DNA from 3 places in the Allobosea sp. UC22_33 genome. Region 1 is predicted to be linked to each of the others. Evidence: riboswitches for the same ligand, from Rfam matches in the RefSeq annotation. Region 1 holds a riboswitch; each other region holds the start of a gene.

The links. A riboswitch is a leader RNA that binds a small molecule or an ion and turns the genes downstream of it on or off. The one in region 1 is predicted to bind cobalamin.
Region 2: linked by a shared signal. The riboswitch ahead of ACFJGT_RS00525 (TonB-dependent receptor plug domain-containing protein) and the one ahead of ACFJGT_RS06820 (ABC transporter substrate-binding protein) in region 1 are both predicted to bind cobalamin.
Region 3: linked by a shared signal. The riboswitch ahead of ACFJGT_RS01135 (CbtB domain-containing protein) and the one ahead of ACFJGT_RS06820 (ABC transporter substrate-binding protein) in region 1 are both predicted to bind cobalamin.

Annotation. Positions count from the first base shown of each region.
Region 1 covers NZ_CP170556.1:1,431,018-1,436,739, forward strand. Annotated here, with positions in the region: gene ACFJGT_RS06810 (M81 family metallopeptidase) at 1-810, shown strand, start outside; gene ACFJGT_RS06815 (mandelate racemase/muconate lactonizing enzyme family protein) at 822-2,000, shown strand; cobalamin riboswitch at 2,036-2,248, shown strand; gene ACFJGT_RS06820 (ABC transporter substrate-binding protein) at 2,463-3,500, shown strand; gene ACFJGT_RS06825 (FecCD family ABC transporter permease) at 3,497-4,540, shown strand; gene ACFJGT_RS06830 (ABC transporter ATP-binding protein) at 4,551-5,345, shown strand.
Region 2 covers NZ_CP170556.1:107,565-113,286, reverse strand. Annotated here, with positions in the region: gene ACFJGT_RS00535 (ABC transporter substrate-binding protein) at 1-743, opposite strand, end outside; gene ACFJGT_RS00530 (TonB-dependent receptor plug domain-containing protein) at 740-2,335, opposite strand; gene ACFJGT_RS00525 (TonB-dependent receptor plug domain-containing protein) at 2,322-2,687, opposite strand; cobalamin riboswitch at 2,809-3,008, opposite strand; gene ACFJGT_RS00520 (GntR family transcriptional regulator) at 3,126-3,842, shown strand; gene ACFJGT_RS00515 (tripartite tricarboxylate transporter permease) at 3,849-5,369, opposite strand; gene ACFJGT_RS00510 (tripartite tricarboxylate transporter TctB family protein) at 5,373-5,722, opposite strand, start outside.
Region 3 covers NZ_CP170556.1:234,617-240,338, forward strand. Annotated here, with positions in the region: gene cobN (cobaltochelatase subunit CobN) at 1-589, opposite strand, end outside; gene cobW (cobalamin biosynthesis protein CobW) at 599-1,654, opposite strand; gene ACFJGT_RS01125 (DUF1636 domain-containing protein) at 1,659-2,048, opposite strand; gene ACFJGT_RS01130 (CbtA family protein) at 2,057-2,797, opposite strand; gene ACFJGT_RS01135 (CbtB domain-containing protein) at 2,810-2,986, opposite strand; cobalamin riboswitch at 3,023-3,224, opposite strand; gene cobU (bifunctional adenosylcobinamide kinase/adenosylcobinamide-phosphate guanylyltransferase) at 3,348-3,854, shown strand; gene cobO (cob(I)yrinic acid a,c-diamide adenosyltransferase) at 3,868-4,476, shown strand; gene ACFJGT_RS01150 (MgtC/SapB family protein) at 4,504-5,037, shown strand; gene ACFJGT_RS01155 (TetR/AcrR family transcriptional regulator) at 5,206-5,722, shown strand, end outside.

The sequences.
Region 1 (5,722 bases):
GCGGCCGGCATCATGATCGGCAACCCCTTCACCGACGTGCCCGAGCTCTGCTCGCAGGTGCTGATCCTCACCGATGGCGACAGGGAGACGGCCGAGCGCGAGGCGGTCCGGCTCGCCGAGGAGTTCTGGCCCTTGCGCTTCCGCATGCAAGGCAAGCTCGTCCCGCTTGACCGCGCCATCGCCCAGGCCCGCAGCATCGACGGCCCGGTGATCTTCACCGATGCCGCCGACGCGACCTCCTCCGGCGCCTCGGGCGACAGCAACGCCATCCTCGCCGCTTTGCGCGAGGCCGGCTATGGCAAGCGCGTGCTGGCCCAGATCGTCGATGCGCCGGCAGCGGCAGCCGCCCACAAGGCCGGCGTCGGCGCCACGATCGAGGTCGCGCTCGGCGGCTCGATCGATCCCGCGCGCTTCCCACCGATGCCGGTGAAAGCCAAGGTCAAGCTGCTCTCCGATGGCGAAGCCGCGCTGGAGACGATGAAGGCACCGCTCAGTGCCGGGCCGACCGCCGTGCTGACCTGGGACAATGTCACCGTCGTCGTGATGAGCCGGTCGGTCAGCCTGTTCGACCGCGCGATGTACTACGCCAACGGTATCGACCCGACCGATTTCGACCTGATCGTGGTGAAGTCGCCCCACACCGAATTCCGCATGTTCGACCAGTGGTGCGCGCGGAATTTCAACATCGACGCGCCCGGCGCGACATCCGCCAACCTGAAGAGCCTCGGCCACACCATCTGCGCCCGGCCGATCTACCCGCTCGACGAGGGCGTCACCTTCGCGCCCCGCGCCACGATCTACGAACTGTGAGGAGAGGACCCGTGCCCAGGATCGAGGCCGTCGATTTCTTCTATCTCGCCATGCCCGTCGTCACTGACGAGGCCGATGGCAGCCAGGATGCGCTTCTGGTCAGGGTCGCCGCCGGCGGCCATGTCGGCTGGGGCGAATGCGAGGCGGCGCCATTGCCCTCCATCGCCGCCTTCATCTGCCCGATGTCGCATGGCGTCTGCCGGCCGGTGGCCGATTCCGTGCTCGGCCAGAATCTGGAGAGCCCGGAGGACATCGCCCGCATCGCGGCGGCCGTCGCCTATAACTCGATGGACCTGCTGCAGGCGCCGCATACCTTCTCCGGCGTCGAGATGGCGCTCTGGGACATCCTCGGCAAGATGCGCTCCGAGCCGGTCTGGCGCCTGCTCGGATACGCGAAAAGCCACCCCAAGACGCCCTATGCCTCGGTCCTCTTCGGCGACACGGCGCAGGAGACCCTCGAACGCGCCCGCGATGCGCGGAAGCGCAGCTTCCGCGCCGCCAAGTTTGGCTGGGGGCCGATCGGGCGCGGCAGCGTCGAGGCCGATGCCGAGCATTTCGTCGCAGCCCGCGAGGGGTTGGGGCAGGACGGCATCCTGCTGGTCGATACCGGACAGATCTTCATCGAGGATGTCGCGCGCGCCGCCGCCCGCTTGCCGGCGATGGAGAAGGCCAACGCGCTCTGGTTCGAGGAGCCCTTCCACGCCAGCGCGCTCGAAGCCTATGGCGCCCTCGCGAAGCGCAGCCCCAAGGTCCGTTTGGCCGGCGGGGAGGGCGCCCATAACGAGTCGATGGCCCGACAGCTCATCGATTATGGCGGCATCGGCTATGTCCAGATCGATTGCGGCCGGATCGGCGGCATCGGCCCGTCCAAGGCGGTGGCGGATTATGCGGTCGCCAAGGGCGTGACCTTCGTCAACCACACCTTCACCTCGCATCTGGCGCTCTCGGCCTCGCTCCAGCCCTATGCCGGCCTGGCCGATCACGAGATCTGCGAATATCCGGCGATGCCGAAGCCGCTCGCGACCGCGATCTCCGCCAACCATCTGGAGCGCGACGCGAACGGGCAGGTCGCCGCCCCCGATGCGCCCGGCCTCGGCATCGAGGTCGCGACGACCGCATTGCGCGGCTACCTTCAGGAGGTCGAGATATCCGTGGGCGGCAAGCGGCTCTACAGCACGCCGAGCCTCTGACACGATGTCCGCTTGACGCAGCGCCGCACCCTTATAGGGTGGGCGCCGATCGAGGTTCTCCGGGTTGCTCCCGGAGCTAAGAGGGAATTCGGTGCTGCGCGCCACGCGCAAATGCCGAGGCTGCCCCCGCAACTGTAAGCGGCGAGCTCTCCACCCATCGTCCACTGGCGCCAGACGCGCCGGGAAGGCCGGGCGGAACAGGCATCGACCCGCGAGCCAGGAGACCTGCCCCGGTCGTTGAAGACGTCTTTCGGACGGGGTGTTCCGAAGCCTGTGTGTCGATGGCGACCCTTGCGGCCAGCCTCCCGCCCCACATGCCCAAAGCTGCCCCGGCCGTCATCTCGGGGAGCGATGAAACTCATGTTCACGAAGACCACCACTCAGGCCGCTCAGCGCGGCTTGACGGCTGCCTGCCGCGCACTCTATCAGAAATGCAACATTGTTACATTTCGGATAGCCTCGATGCCGGCTGCGCGCCCGTTGAATCACCTGTTCCGCCTCTCGGCCGCCGCGCTGTTCGGAGCTCTCGCCGCAGGCACGGCCAGCGCGGCGCCGACCAAATATCCGCTGACGCTGGAGAATTGCCGCGAAACGATCACCTTCAACGCCGCGCCCAAGCGCGTTGTCGCGATCGGCCAGACGCAGACCGAAATTCTCTATGCGCTCGGCCTCGGCGACCGCGTCGTCGGCACGGCGGTCTGGTTTTCGCCGGTGGCCAAGCCCTATGAGGCGGTCAATGCCAAGGTGAAGCGCCTCGCCGACAACGATCCGAGCTTCGAGGCCGTGCTGGCGCAGGAGCCCGATCTCGTCACCGCGATGTTCGAATGGCATGTCGGGCCCAACGGCATCGTCGGCAAGCGCGACCAGTTCGCCAAGGTGAAGGTGCCGAGTTACGTTTCGCCGACCGATTGCGTCGGCAAGGATAATTCCGGCGCCGGCGACGGCGTGCGCACGCAGATGTTCACGATGGAGCTGGTCTATCGCAACATCCGCGAGTTCGGCGAAATCTTCGATGTCGCCGACCGGGCCGACAAGCTTATCGCAGAGCTCAAGGCGCGCGAGGACAAGGCGGTCGGGCAGGTCGCCAAGCTGAAGGCGCAGGACGTGCCGGTCGTCGTCTGGTTCTCCAGCAAGGACATCAAGGGCGACGGTTTCATGGCCGGCAAGAACGGCGTGCCCGCCTATATCCTGTCGAAGCTCGGCGCCCGCAACATCATCGCGACCAACGAGGAATGGCCGCTGGTGGGCTGGGAAAGCATCGCCGCCGCCAATCCGGCCGTGATCGTCACCGTGAAGATGGATCGCCGCCGCTTCCCGGCCGACGATATCGAGAAGAAGCTGGAGTTCCTGAAGACCGACCCGGTCGCCAGCAAGCTCGACGCCGTGAAGAATGGCCGCATCGTCATCATGGATGTCGGCGCGACCCGCGCCGGGCTCGACACGGTCGACGGCATCGAGACGCTCGCCAAGGCGATCGCCGGCTTCGGGATCTCGCGTTGAGCCACGCCGCCCATGGGCCGAACTGGCCGGCGCGGATCGGCATCGCGCTGGCCTCGCTGCTGGCGCTGACCTTCTCGGTCGCGCTGGCGGTGACGATCGGCGAGATGCGCATCCCGCTCGACACGGCCCTGAAGGCGCTCGGCAACGGGCTGTTCGATCTCGACTTCCCTGTCAGCGCGATCCAGCAAGGCGTGATCTTCGATTATCGCCTGAGCCGCGCGCTGATGGCAGGCTTATGCGGCGGCGCGCTCGCCCTGTCGGGCGCGATCCTGCAGGCGCTGCTGCGCAATCCGCTGGCCGAGCCCTATATCCTCGGCATCTCGGCGGGTGCCTCGACCGGCGCCGTGGCGGTGCTCATTCTCGGAATCAGCATCGGCGGTGCCGTGCTCTCGCTCTCGGCCGGCGCCTTCATCGGCTCCTGCGCCGCGCTCGTCGTCGTCGCGCTCTTGGCAGCGGGGGCAGGGGGCGCGAGCGACCGCGTCATCCTCGCTGGCGTCGCCACCTCCCAGCTCTTCAATGCCGCGACGGCGACGATCGTGACGACGCTCGCCAGCGCCGAGCAGGCGCGGGGCGTCATGTTCTGGCTGCTCGGCAATTTCGGCGGCGTGCGCTGGCCTGACATCTGGATGGCGGCACCGGTCGCCTTCATCGGCTTCGGCATCTGCATGCTGCACGCCAAGGTGCTCGACGCCTTCGCCTTCGGCGTCGATGCCGCGGCCTCGCTCGGCGTCGCGGTGACGCGGGTGAAGGTCGTGCTCTTCGCCACGACGGCCGTGATGACGGCGGTGATGGTCTCGATCGTCGGCACGGTCGGCTTCGTCGGGCTGATCATTCCCCATGCCGCGCGCTTCCTCGTCGGCTCGGGCCATGCCCGCCTGCTGCCGGCTTGCCTCGTCATCGGCGCGATCTTCATGATCCTCGCGGATATCCTCTCCCGCGTCCTGATCCCCCAGCAGATCCTGCCCATCGGCGTGGTGACGGCCCTGTTCGGTGCCCCCGTCTTCGCGCTGATCCTCTACAGAGCCAGGAGACCGCAATGAGGAGGCCGGCATGACGCTCGCGACCCGCGAGGTCCGCTGGGGTGTCGGCGGCCGGATGATCGTCGATGGCGTGACGCTGGAAGCGGCGCCCGGTCGCGTACTCGGCCTGATCGGCCCGAACGGCTCGGGCAAATCGAGCCTGCTCCGGTTGCTCTGCCGCCTGCGCAATGTCGCGAGCGGCGTCGTCACGCTCGATGGCAACGACATCGCCGCCGTACCGCGTCGCGATCTCGCCCGCCGCCTCGCCTTCGTCGAGCAGCAGGCGACGACCGAGATCCAGCTCTCCGTCTGCGATGTCGTTCGCCTCGGCCGCACGCCGCATCGTGCTGCGCTCGCCTCCTGGAACGATGCCGACGAGGCCGCCGTCAACGAGGCGCTGGCGCGGGTCGGGCTCACCGAGCGGCACGATCAATTCTGGCACACGCTCTCAGGCGGAGAGCGTCAGCGCGTCCATATCGCCCGTGCGCTGGCGCAGGAGCCGAGCGAGCTGATCCTGGACGAGCCGACCAATCATCTCGACATCCAGCACCAGCTCTCGATCCTCAGCCTGGTCCGCCGCCTCGGCATCACCTGCATCATGGCGCTGCACGATCTGAACCTCGCCGCCATGTTCTGCGACGAGATCGCCTTGCTGCATGACGGGCGCCTGCAGGCGGCCGGCGCGCCGGAAGAGGTGCTGACGGCAGAGGCGATCCAGCGCATCTTCGGCGTCGCGGTCTCGATCCGCCCGGGAGCTTCCGGGCGCCGGCATATCGAGTACCTGATCGACGCCGAATCGCGGAAGGGCGCGCCTGGAAGCGGCTGAGGTCTCATGGTTCGTAGCGTTGGGCCTTGTTTCGGCCTCCGTGAAAACGTGATGCGTCCTGGCGCTCACCACAGGGAAGGCATGGATAGCCGGCCGTTCTTCCGAAACCCGTCCGAGGCATGTCGGACCGCGATCTTGAGCCGGAAAGGGCCCCTCGATGTCAGGGATAGCCCGGACACAGGCCTGACACCGCGCAATCTGCTCGGCGGCGCCTTAGTCAACCAAGGAGGTAGGAGTGGCGGAGACGGAGTCCCTCTCCGTCGAACCCAACGACATCCAACCACGTCCAGAAAATGACGCTCCCGGAAGCGCTTAGGCTATTCGAGTCGTCCAGCCGCATCCATTGAAGTCCGCTCAAATCCAGCTTACGAACGTAT
Region 2 (5,722 bases), 1.3 Mb from region 1:
TCGATCACGGGATGATGCAGGATCTCGTGCGCCAGCGACGGCGGACCGTCCGGGGTCTCGTTCAGGATCAGGATCTCGGCGCCACCGAGCGCCACGGTTTCGAGCGCGATCTGGCCGTAGCTCTCGACGCCCAGCTCCGCGGCGATGTTGATGAGGCCGGCACGGGTCAGGATTTCGTCGACGAGCGAACCGCGGCCGACCGTGAAACCGCTGGGGCGCAGCACGATCGCCCGCAACGGCCTGTCGACGCGGCGCGCCGCGAGCGCCTGAAGGCGTTGTTCGATTTCGGCGAGCAGCGCCTGCCCGCGCGCGGGCTCGCCGAGCAGATCGGCCATCTCGGCGATCTGCGTCTTCATCTCCGCGAGATTGCGGGGAACGCCGAATTCCCTGACGCCGACGCCGACGCGCCCGAGCAGCGAAACCGTGGCGCGGGTCGTGTAAGTGCCGGCGACGACGAGATCGGGTTTGAAGCCCAGCACCTCTTCGGCGAGGCCGTGATTGGCGGGGATACGGCGTGCGACCTGTGCCATATTGGCGTTGCGCGGGTCCTGCGACAGCCATGTCACCGAAGCGATGCGTGCGGGTTCGGCCAGACGCAGCACGAGTTCGTCCGTGCACATGTTGAGCGAGACGATGCGTGCGGGCCGCTCCATAGCGGCCGAGCCGGATGCCATCGCGCCCGAGAGCGCGACGGCGATCAGGCAGGCTCCGCGCAGGAGCCGCAGGACCCGAGGAAACGTCATCCGCCGATGGCCACCTTGATACCGCCGAAGACGCCGAGGCCCGGCACGAGGAAGCCGACCGGATTCTCCCAGCGCTTGTCGAAGAGGTTATCGACCCGCCCGAACACCGTCACCTTGTCGGTCGCCTTGTATTCGGCGGCGAGATTGACCAGCGTCGCGCCCTTCGCCCGCATGCGCGGGACCGAGAAGTCGCGGTTGCCGTCGACCCATGAACCGATATGGATCAGCGTCGCCGAGAGGCTGAGCTTGTCGGTCGGCGTCCAGGTCGCGGTCATGCTCGCCTTGTGGCGCGGCCGGCGCAGCAGTTCCTGCCTGGCGACCTCGTCCTTGGCGAGGGTGAAGGTGTAGTCGGCGCGGATGCGGAACTGCGGCGAGATTTCCAGCGCGGCGAAGGCTTCGACGCCCTTCGTCCTGGCCTTGCCGATATTGGCGTAGGAATCGCGCCTGGTGTTGGTGACGATCAGGTTCTCGATATCGTTCTGGAACCATGTCGCGCCGAGTTGCAGGCGCTTGTCGAAGAGCGGCTGCTCGAAGCCGAGATCCCAGCCGCGGCTTTCCTCGGGCTTCAGGTTCGGGTTGCCGAAGAAGTTGTAGCCGGGGCGGTAGTCGATGAAGAGTTCGCTCAGCGTCGGCGCCTTGAAGCCGGTGCCGTAGCTCGCCTTCAGCTTGGTCTGCGTGCCGGGAATGATGACGGCCGGCGCGACGCGGTAGGTCGTGTGGCCGCCATAGCTGTCGTCATGGTCGTGGCGAATATTGGCCGCCAGGAAATAGCGATCCTCGATATTGCCCTGGTATTCGAGATAGGCGGCCTTGTTGCCGTTCGAGGCGATCAGGCTCGTGGTGTCGAGCCGCTCGCGCTCATATTGCAGGCCCGCGATCAGGTTGTGGCCCTTGGTGATCTCGAGATTGCCGCGCCAGTCGAGCTTGGTGCGCTCGCCGAGGCTCTGGTTGGGCAGGCCGAGCAGGCCGGTTACCGCGGACGCCGAGCGCGTTCCCCTGTCCTGCCGCGAATAGGAGACGCCGAAGGTATTGACGAAGCGCCCACTAAGCGGGTCCCAGACCACTTCGCCACGGGTGAAGGCCTGCGCATAGTTTTGCAGGGAGCGATAGGGCGAGGGCTTGCTCGGGAAGCCGGTATCGCCGGTATAGCGCAGCTGGCCGTCCTGGTAGCGACCGACCCAGTTCAGCGTCAGCGTGTCCGTCAGCGCGAAGCCGAGGCGCCCCGAATAGCTGTAATTGTCGAAGATGTTCGGATTGATCCGGCGGCCGGGCGGCACGAGGTTCGGCGGCGTCACCTCGGTTCCGTCGGCCCGGAAATGGCTGGCGTTGAAGGCATAGTTGAAGCGCGCATCGCCCCCGCTGAAGCCGGCGGACTGGCTGAATGTGCCATGCGAGCCCGCCTCGACGCGCGCCGTCATCTTCGGCGGGCCTTCGCCGCGCTTCGTGGTCACCGAGATGACCCCGCCGATCGCATTGGCGCCGTAGAGGCCGCTCTGCGGGCCCCGCAGCACCTCGATGCGTTCGATATCCTCGGTCAGCATCGAGCCGAAATCGAAGGCACGGTTCGGCGCCGAGGGATCATTGGCCTCGATGCCGTCGATCAGAATTCTTGACGTGGTTGGAGTTGGTGCCGCGCATGAAGACCGAGGTCAGGCCGCCCGGCCCGCCGGTCTGCACGATGTTGAGGCCGGGCACGGCGGCCAGCGCCTGCGGCAGAGTGCGGCGCTGCTGCTGCTCGATCTCCTTCGCGGTGATCACCGTGACGGAACTGGCGATCTCGCGCGCCGGGGTCGGCGTTCCCGTGGCGCTGACGACGATCTCGTCGAGCGCCACGGTGGCGGGCGCGTTCTGGGCAAAAGCCGGGCCAGCGGAGGCCAGGATGGCAAGGCAGGAAGCGGACAACAGCAGGCGGCCGCATCCGGCGGCCGGGGAGAAAACGTTCACGATGGAGACCTCGGGCGTTGACGTCAGTGGCACGTCACCGCGAACGCGATCTCCCATCAGCCGCTCGAAAGACGGCGAACAGTCGAATCCGCGATCGGCGCACCCCGGCCGAACGTGTCCGCGTGTGACCACGGCTGACGGCAGGTCTCCTGGCTCGCGGGTCTGTGCCTTTCACCGCCTTCCCAGGTCCGAGGCCCCAGTGGCGTATGGCGAAAGGCTCGCCGCTTACAGTTGCGGGGGCAGCCGCGGCATGGGGTGGCTCGCCACCCGCACCGCGTTCCCTTTTGATCCCGTGAGGGAACCGTCGGTTTCCCGAGTAGGGCGAAAAAGTGGCGACGTCAAACGGCTGCCGTATCGCGATCGCGGCCATGAACAGGCTCGGCAATCGCGGCGGCTGCGCTATACTCCGTCGATCAGAAGCAGATAGGCACCCGCTCGATGCTGGCCGAGACTTTGCCCCCCGCGAGCGTGGGCGTCACCGTCAAACTCTACGATGATCTCTCCTTCGCCATCGTCTCCGGAGAGATCGCGCCCGGCGCCAAGTTGAGCGAGCCTGCGATCGCGCGCCGTTTCGGCGTCAGCCGCGCGCCGGTGCGCGAGGCGATCCGGCGTCTGCAGGAGCGTGGGCTCGTCACCTACGTCGCCAACCAGGGCGCCCGCGTCGCCGAGCCGAGCGCGGCCGAGTTCCTCGCCCTGCTCGACGTGCGCGAGGCGACCGAGGGCATGGCCGCCCGCCTCGCGGCCGAAAGCATGAGCGAGGCCGAGATCGCGGCGCTGGACGCGCTGGTCCGGGGCCATCGCGGCGAGATCGAGCGCAATCCGATGGGCGCCTATCTCCAGGACGAGCCCGAGGCGGATTTCCACCGCCGCATTGCCAAGGGCAGCGGCAACCCGATCCTGGCCGAACTGCTCTGCGAGCAGTTCTATCCGCGCCTGCGTCTGTGCCGGCGCCTGCACTCCACCGTGCCGGGGCGAGGCCGCGAGGCCTGGGGCGAGCATATGCGGATCACCGAAGCGATCAGCCATCGCGATGGCGAACTCGCCGAGATTTTGATGCGCCGTCATATCCGTGCGGCGCGCACCGCCTTGCAGGCTGCGCTCTCCGCAAGCGAGAGCGCCCAGCCGGGCAAGCGGCGGAGCGGTGGGAAGCGCTGACCCGGTTCAGCCGGCAGCAGCGGCCGATTGCCCCACGGCCTCGGCGCGACGGCGACGGTAGGCGAGCAAAGGCGGCACGATCAGGACCAGCGCCGCAATCGCGAGCAGCGTCGCCGCGATCGGCGTGCCGACCAGCACGCTCCAGTCGCCCTGGCTGACGGCGAGCGCGCGCCGAAGCTGGATTTCCGCCTGCGGGCCGAGAATCAGCCCGATCAGGGCCGGCGCGATCGGGAAGTCGTGGACCCGCGCGACATAGCCGACGAGGCCGAGGCCGCCCATCAGCGCAAGGTCCATCCAGGAGGTCGAGAGGCCCCAGACGCCGACCATCGCGAAGACGACGATGCCGCCATAGATGTAGTGCCGGGGGATCAGCAGCAGCCTGACCCAGATGCCGACCAGCGGCAGGTTGAGGATCAGCAGGATGACGTTGCCGATATAGAGCGAGGCAATCAGGCCCCAGAGTAGGTCGGGATTGGTCGCGAAGAGCAGCGGGCCAGGCTGGAGCCCGTAATTCTGGAAGGCGGCAAGGAGCACGGCCGCCGTCGCCGTCGAGGGCAGGCCGAGCGTCAGCAGCGGCACGAGGATGCCGGCCGCCGCCGCGTTGTTGGCGGCCTCGGGCCCGGCGACGCCCTCGATCGCGCCCTGCCCGAACTCCTCCGGATGCTTGGTCAGGCGGCGCTCCAGTGCATAGGACAGGAAGGTCGGGATTTCCGTGCCGCCCGCCGGCAGCGCACCGATCGGGAAGCCGATGACGCTGCCGCGCAGCCAGGGTTTCCAGGAGCGCTTCCAGTCCTGCTTGGTCATCCAGCTGCCGCCGGAGAGCGGATTGATCGCGGCCGGCGCGGCGCTGTGCCGGCTTGCGACATAGAGGGTCTCGCCGATCGCGAAGAGCGAGACCAGAACGACGGTGAAGGAGATGCCGTCGAGCAGTTCGAGCGTGCCGAAGACCATGCGGGTCTGGCCGGTCTGGGTATCGATGCCGATCGTCCCGAGCGCGAGCCCGAAGAACAGGGCGGCGAAGCCGCGCACCATCGAGCGCCCCATCACCACGGCGACCGAGGTGAAGGACAGCATCATCAGCGCAAAATAATCCTCGGGGCCGAAGACGAAGGCGAGCTCGGCAATGGCCGGCGCGAGGAAGGTCAACGCCAGCGTGCCGATCGTGCCAGCGACGAAGGAGCCGATCGCGGCCGTCGCCAGTGCCGCGGCACCGCGACCGCGACGGGCCATGCGGTTGCCTTCGAGCGCCGTCATCACCGAGCCGCTCTCGCCCGGCGTGTTCAGCAGGATCGAGGTGGTCGAGCCGCCATAGAGCGCGCCGTAGAGGATGCCGGCGAACATGATAAAGGCGGAGGCCGGGTTGACCTGCGCGGTGACGGGCAGGAGCAGCGCGATGGTCAGCGCGGGACCGATGCCGGGCAGGACGCCGACCGCCGTGCCGAGGCCGCAGCCGATGAAGGCCCAGAACAGGTTCATCGGCTGCAAGGCAACCGCGAACCCGCCAAGCAACTGGTTCAGGATGTCCATGCTCTAGCCCAGCAGCGGAAAGAATGGGCCAAGGCTGATGCCGAGGCGGGAAAAGCCGAACCAGGCGAGGCTGGCGATCAGCGCGCCGATCGCGAGATCGAGGGCAGTCCGGCGCGAGCCGAAGGCATGGGTCACGAGCGTGAAGGCCAGCATCGCGCTGAAGGGAAAACCGAACCAGCGGATGGTCAGCAAGGGCACGCCGACGCCGGCCAGCGCCATCAGGAAGGCGGGGCGCGAGAACGGCGCCTCTTCCTCGTCCTCACTGGGTGGCGCGAGCTGTCCCTTCAGCGCCTGCACGATCAGCAGGAAGCCGAGCAGGACGAGGCCGAGCCCGACGGCGAGCACGATCGCCG
Region 3 (5,722 bases), 1.2 Mb from region 1:
TCAGATAAAGCCTTATCCGCCCCAGCAATCGCCGCATGTTCTCGGCGCCGCCACCGGCCTGAAAATAGGCCAGCAGCTCGTCCGCGAATTCAGCCGGCACCGTGGCATGCTCGCCGAGCCGGGGATCGTCGCGCTCGTCGCCGGGCAGGATCGCGAGCGGAATGCCCCGCTCGCGACAGGCGATGCCGAACTGCTCAATGCCATAGCGCCAATAGTCGAGCCCGCCGAGGCAGCGCAGCAGCACGAAGCGGCATTGCGCCGCCGTCTTCTCGATCAGGAAATCGACCGAGAGCGGGTGCTTCAAGCGTCGGAGCGGCGCGAGGCGGACGGATAGGCTTCGTCCGTCATGCTCGCCCTTGTGGCGAGCATCCACGCCTTGAGCATCGTCCTCGCCGAAAGGAGACGTGGATGGTCGGGACGCGCCCGACCATGACGACAAAGGTTCCGCATGCGTACGGGCCGCCGCCGCCAGCGCCGAAAGGTCGCTGTCGGTGAAGGACAGGACGAGCACATCTCCCGGCGGCAGGGCGAGATCGACTGCGTCTTCGCCGTCGTCGAGCCTGATCTCGCTGGTTGGGAGAAGGTGCATCGGCCGATGTTACGCCCCCGCGAGAGCCGCTTCCACGGCCTTGAGATCGAAGCCCTTGAGGCCGATCACGGTGAGGCGCCCGTCGCGCGCTTCGCTCGCGCCCCAGGCCCGGTCGAAGTGATGGCCGACGCGCCGGCCCACGCCCTGCACGACGAGCCGCATCGGCTTGCCCGGCACGGCGGTGAAGCCCTTCAGCCGCAGCACGCCCTCGGCCTCGGCCGCCCTGGCGACGCGCGCCGTGAGCTCCTCGGGTGACAAGCCGGCCGGGAGCGGGACGGCGACCGAGTCGAAATCGTCATGGTCGTGGTCATGCTCGCCCTCGCCGTGATGCGAGGGGCGGGCGGCGAGATCGCTCTCGGCAGCGGCACCGAGGCCGACGATCAGCGCCGGCTCGACCTTGCCATGGGAGGTCTCGACGATCTTGATCGCCTTGGGCAGATGCTCGGCGATCTCGGCCTTGACGCGGGCGCGGCCGGCCTCGTCGACGAGATCGCTCTTGTTGAGCAGGATCAGGTCGGCGCAGAGGATCTGGTCCTCAAACACCTCTTCCAGCGGGTTGTCGTGATCGACCGAGGCGTCGGCAGCCTTCTGCGCGGCAAGCGCCTCGGGATCATCGGCGAACTGGCCCTCGGCCACCGCCGGGCCGTCGACCACCGCGATGACGCCGTCGACGGTGACCCGCGAGCGGATCGCCGGCCAGTTGAAGGCCTGGACCAGCGGCTTCGGCAGGGCGAGGCCGGAGGTCTCGATCAGGATGTGCTCGGGCGGGTTCGGCCGGTTGAGCAGCTTTTCCAGCGCCGGCACGAAATCATCGGCGACGGTGCAGCAGATGCAGCCGTTCGGCAGCTCGACCACGTCCTCGTCGCTGCAGCCGGCGATGCCGCAGCCCTTCAGGAATTCGCCGTCGAAGCCGAGATCGCCGAACTCGTTGACGAGCACGGCGAGCTTCTTGCCCTGCGCGTTCTCGAGGAGATGGCGCACCAGCGTCGTCTTCCCGGCGCCGAGGAAGCCGGTGATGATCGTGCAAGGGACCTTGCCCAGGTTCGTATTCTGCGGAGCGTTCATGATGTCATCCTTGCTGGCGCGCCGGCAAAGGCGGCACGCGCGCGACCACGCCCTTGCGGAAGGACTGGGGCCGCTCTTTCCAGGGAACGATGCCGTTGGCGCTGGCGGCATAGGCCTCCGCCGCGCCGACGATCTCGTCGAGATGGGTGTCGGTGTCGAGATCGCCGATCAGATAGGTCCATTTGCCATCGGCGCTTAGCGCGATGGTGCAGGGCCGCTTGCAGACGGCGAGGCATTCGACGGGCAGCACGGGGATCGTGCTGCCCTTGGCTGCGAGCTGCGCGGCGAGGCGCTCGGCCAGCGCCAGTCCCGGTTGGTCGTAACCCTCCGGGAGATCGGCGCGGGCGCGGCGGCAGGCCGTGCAGACATGGATGGTGAGGTCGCCCTCGGACATGGCTTGCCTCAGGCTTCAGCGGCCCGGCGGCTCGCCCAGGGCCAGAGCACGCCGACCATGAAGGCAGTGGCGAGCCAGAGCGCGGCCTGGATGCCGAGCGAGAGCGACGCGAAATGCGCGGCGACCTCGGCCGGAACCTTGCTCTCCGGCGCGGCCGGGTGCGGGGCGCCGACGACATGCGGCAGCAGGATCAGGACGATGGCCACAAGCTTGAGCCAGGGCTGCTCGAAGCGCAGGAACAGGAACAGTCCGATCGCGGTGGCGATGGCGGTCCAGAGCCACCAGAGCTGGCGCTGCTCCAATGCAGCGGAGGCAGCGCCCGGCAGTTCGGGAGCCAGTCCCATCGCCGGCGCGAGCCCGAGCGCGAGAAAGCCGCAGGCACCCCAGACGAGCGCGCTGCGCTGGTCGATCCTGTCACCGGCCGCGATCATGCCGGCGAGCAGCAAGCCTGCGAAGCCGATCGCGGTCGCGATCGTCACGGCGCTGGTGAAGAGCGTCCGCTGGAGGCCATCCTGCGGCTTCCATTCGGCATGGTCGTGGCCGGGCGCATCGCCGGCCGGGCCATGCGCCAGGATGAGTTTCGCCTCGCCGTCGAAGGCGGCGAGCGTCGGCGCTTTCAGCGCGAGCGCCGCCTCATAGGTCTCGGCCTTGAGGATCAGCGGGGTGGTGGTGACATTCTGCAGGGCGGCGACGATCAAGCCAGCCAGAAGCCCGGCCAGAATGCTGACCGTGAGAACACGCGTGACCATGGGTGCTTTCCCTCAGTGGCAGGGAAAGGCGAGGCCGTGGCGGGTATCGTGCGCGGCGTTGTGGACGTCGGTCGAGGCCGCGAAGCCGGTCGTGTAGATCAGCGCGATGCCGATCACGAGCGCGGCGGTAACCGCCTTGACGCGTTCCGAAACGCTGAGTTTGGGGGTGGAAACCGAAACGGTGTTCATATGCGTTCTCCGTGGCCGCCCCGCCGGCAGCCGGTTGGATCTCTGCGGGTCGACGGCAGGTCTCCTGGCTCGCGGACTTCGCGCCCTTTGCCGCCTTCCCGGAGCGAGCGCTCCAGTGGCCGATGGCGAAGGACATCCGCTTACAGTTGCGGGGGCAGCCGCGGCATTGGGCAAAGCAAGCCCGCACCGCGTTCCCTTTTCACCTCCTCGCGGAGGCACCGTCAGCGACGATCATTAGCCTTCGTCGTGCTGCTGTGCAATGCAGACGCTCCACTCCTTGCGAACCTTGATCTCGGAGAGCCGCGTAGCGGCGTTTCGCGCGATGGGGCTCGGGAACATGGCGAATGGTATGCCTCGGGAAATGCGTCATCTCACCCTCGTCCTGGGCGGCGCGCGCTCGGGCAAGAGCCGCTATGCCGAAGGGCTGATCGAAACGCTGCCCGCGCCCTGGGCCTATATCGCCACCGCTCAGGCCTATGACGACGAGATGCGGGAGCGGATCGCCACGCACCGCGCGCGCAGGCCGTCCGGCTGGGATACGGTCGATGCTCCGCTCGACCTTCCCGAGGCGATCGCTGCGATGCCCGCCGGTCGGCCGGTTCTCGTCGATTGCCTGACGCTTTGGCTGACCAACCTCATCCTGGCCGAGCGCGACACCGTCGCTGCCACGACGGCTCTCATCTCTACCTGTGAGCGGGTTTTTGGCCCGCTCGTGCTGGTCGGCAACGAGGTCGGCCTCGGCATCGTGCCGGATAATGCGCTCGCCCGCCGCTTCCGCGACGAGGCTGGACGATTGCATCAGGCGCTTGCCGCGCGCGCCGGCCGCGTGGTCTTCATGGTCGCCGGATTGCCGATGCAGGTGAAGTGACACGAGCGAAGTGATGACCGATACCGATGACGCCGCCCGCCACAAGGCGAAGATGGAGAAGCGCAAGGCGGTGCAGGACGCCGAGGTCGCCTCCAAGACGGTCGAGAAGGGCCTTCTCATCGTCAATACCGGCCCCGGCAAGGGCAAGTCGACCGCGGCTTTCGGGCTGATCCTGCGCGCGCTCGGCCATGGCTGGCGCATCGGCGTGGTGCAGTTCATCAAGGGCGCCTGGTCGACCGGCGAGCGTCGGGCGCTCGAAGCCTTTGGCGATCAGGTGAGCTGGCACAGCATGGGCGAGGGCTTCACCTGGGAGACGCAGGACAAGGCCCGCGACATCGCCGCCGCCGAGCGCGCCTTCGCCAAGGCCAGGGAGCTGATGGCCGATCCGGAGATCAGATTGCTGGTGCTGGACGAGCTCAACATCGCCCTGCGCTACGATTACCTGCCGCTCGCGGAGGTCGTCGCGACACTGTCTGCCCGCAGGCCTGACCTGCACGTCGTGGTCACGGGCCGCAATGCCAAGCCGGAGCTGATCGAGGCGGCCGATCTCGTCACCGAGATGACGCTGGTGAAGCATCACTTTGCGGCCGGCGTGAAGGCGCAGCTGGGGATCGAGTTCTAGCAGGCTGCCTCGCCGGCTGCCGGTCCTTTGCCGCAGAACGAACGCGAACGGCCCTCGCGCGTTCATGCCCTCGATCATCGTTTTCGGGGGTGGGCCATGAGTGGTTTTCTGTGGGGAGAGCTGGATCTGCTGCTCAGGCTGCTGGCCGGGATGGCGGCCGGCATCGTCGTCGGCTGGGAACGGACCAACAAGCAGCGTGCGGCCGGGATCCGCACCTTCGGTCTGGTCGGGCTTGGCACGGCCGCCGCGGCGACGATCTTCAGCGAACCGAACGAATCTGACGCCGCCAGCCGCGTCGTCCAGGGCGTGTTGACCGGGATCGGCTTCCTGGGCGCGGGCGTCATTGTTCTGCGCCGCGGCCATGCGACGCCGACGGGATTGACCACGGCGGCCGCCATATGGGTCACGGCCGCGCTCGGCTGCGCCGCCGGCCTCGGCGATCATGCGATCGTGCTGTCGGCCACGCTCCTCGCGCTCGTCCTGCTCGTCATCGATCACTCGGTCGAGCGTCGGGCCGGCCGCGGCGGGGCGGCCCGAACCGGCGAGGCGCCGCCTTCCTGAGGGCTGCGCTGGTCCGCGGCGCGACATCAGGAAGCGCAAAGGCATGTTGTAGGCGATCTGAGCCTCCGGTTGCTCCGCGTCGCTGCGGGCCCCAACCGCCGTCTCTTGACGGCGGCAAGACATCTCTTCAAATTGAATCCGAATTCAAATTCAATTTCGAGATCGCCCATGACCGGCCTTCAGCCGAAACAGCCGCGCAAGGCCGGCAAGCGCGAGGCGATCCTCGCTGCCGCGCGCGGCATCGTCGCGGAGGTCGGCTTCCATGAGACCTCGATCGCCGCGGTTGCCGCGGCCAGCGGCGTCTCGACCGGCAGCGTCTATTCCTATTTCGCCTCGAAAGCCGAATTGATGGCCGAGATCGTCGCTGCCGTGTCGTCGCGCGAACTCGCCGTATTGCGCGAGATCGCCGCGAGCGACGCTCCCGTGGCCGAACGACTGACCGCTGCCGTCGAAGCCTTCGCCCGGCGCGCCTTCGCCAACCGGCGGCTTGCCTGGTCGATGATCGCCGAGCCTGCCGATCCGGCTGTCGACGCGACGCGGCTCGACTATCGCCGCGAGATTGCCGGCATTTTTCGCGCGCTCGTCGTGGAAGGCGAAGGGCAGGGCGCCTTCCGCTCGGTCGATCCCGATGCCGCCGCGGCGATGATCGTCGGCGGCTTCATGGAGGCGCTGATCGGCCCGCTCT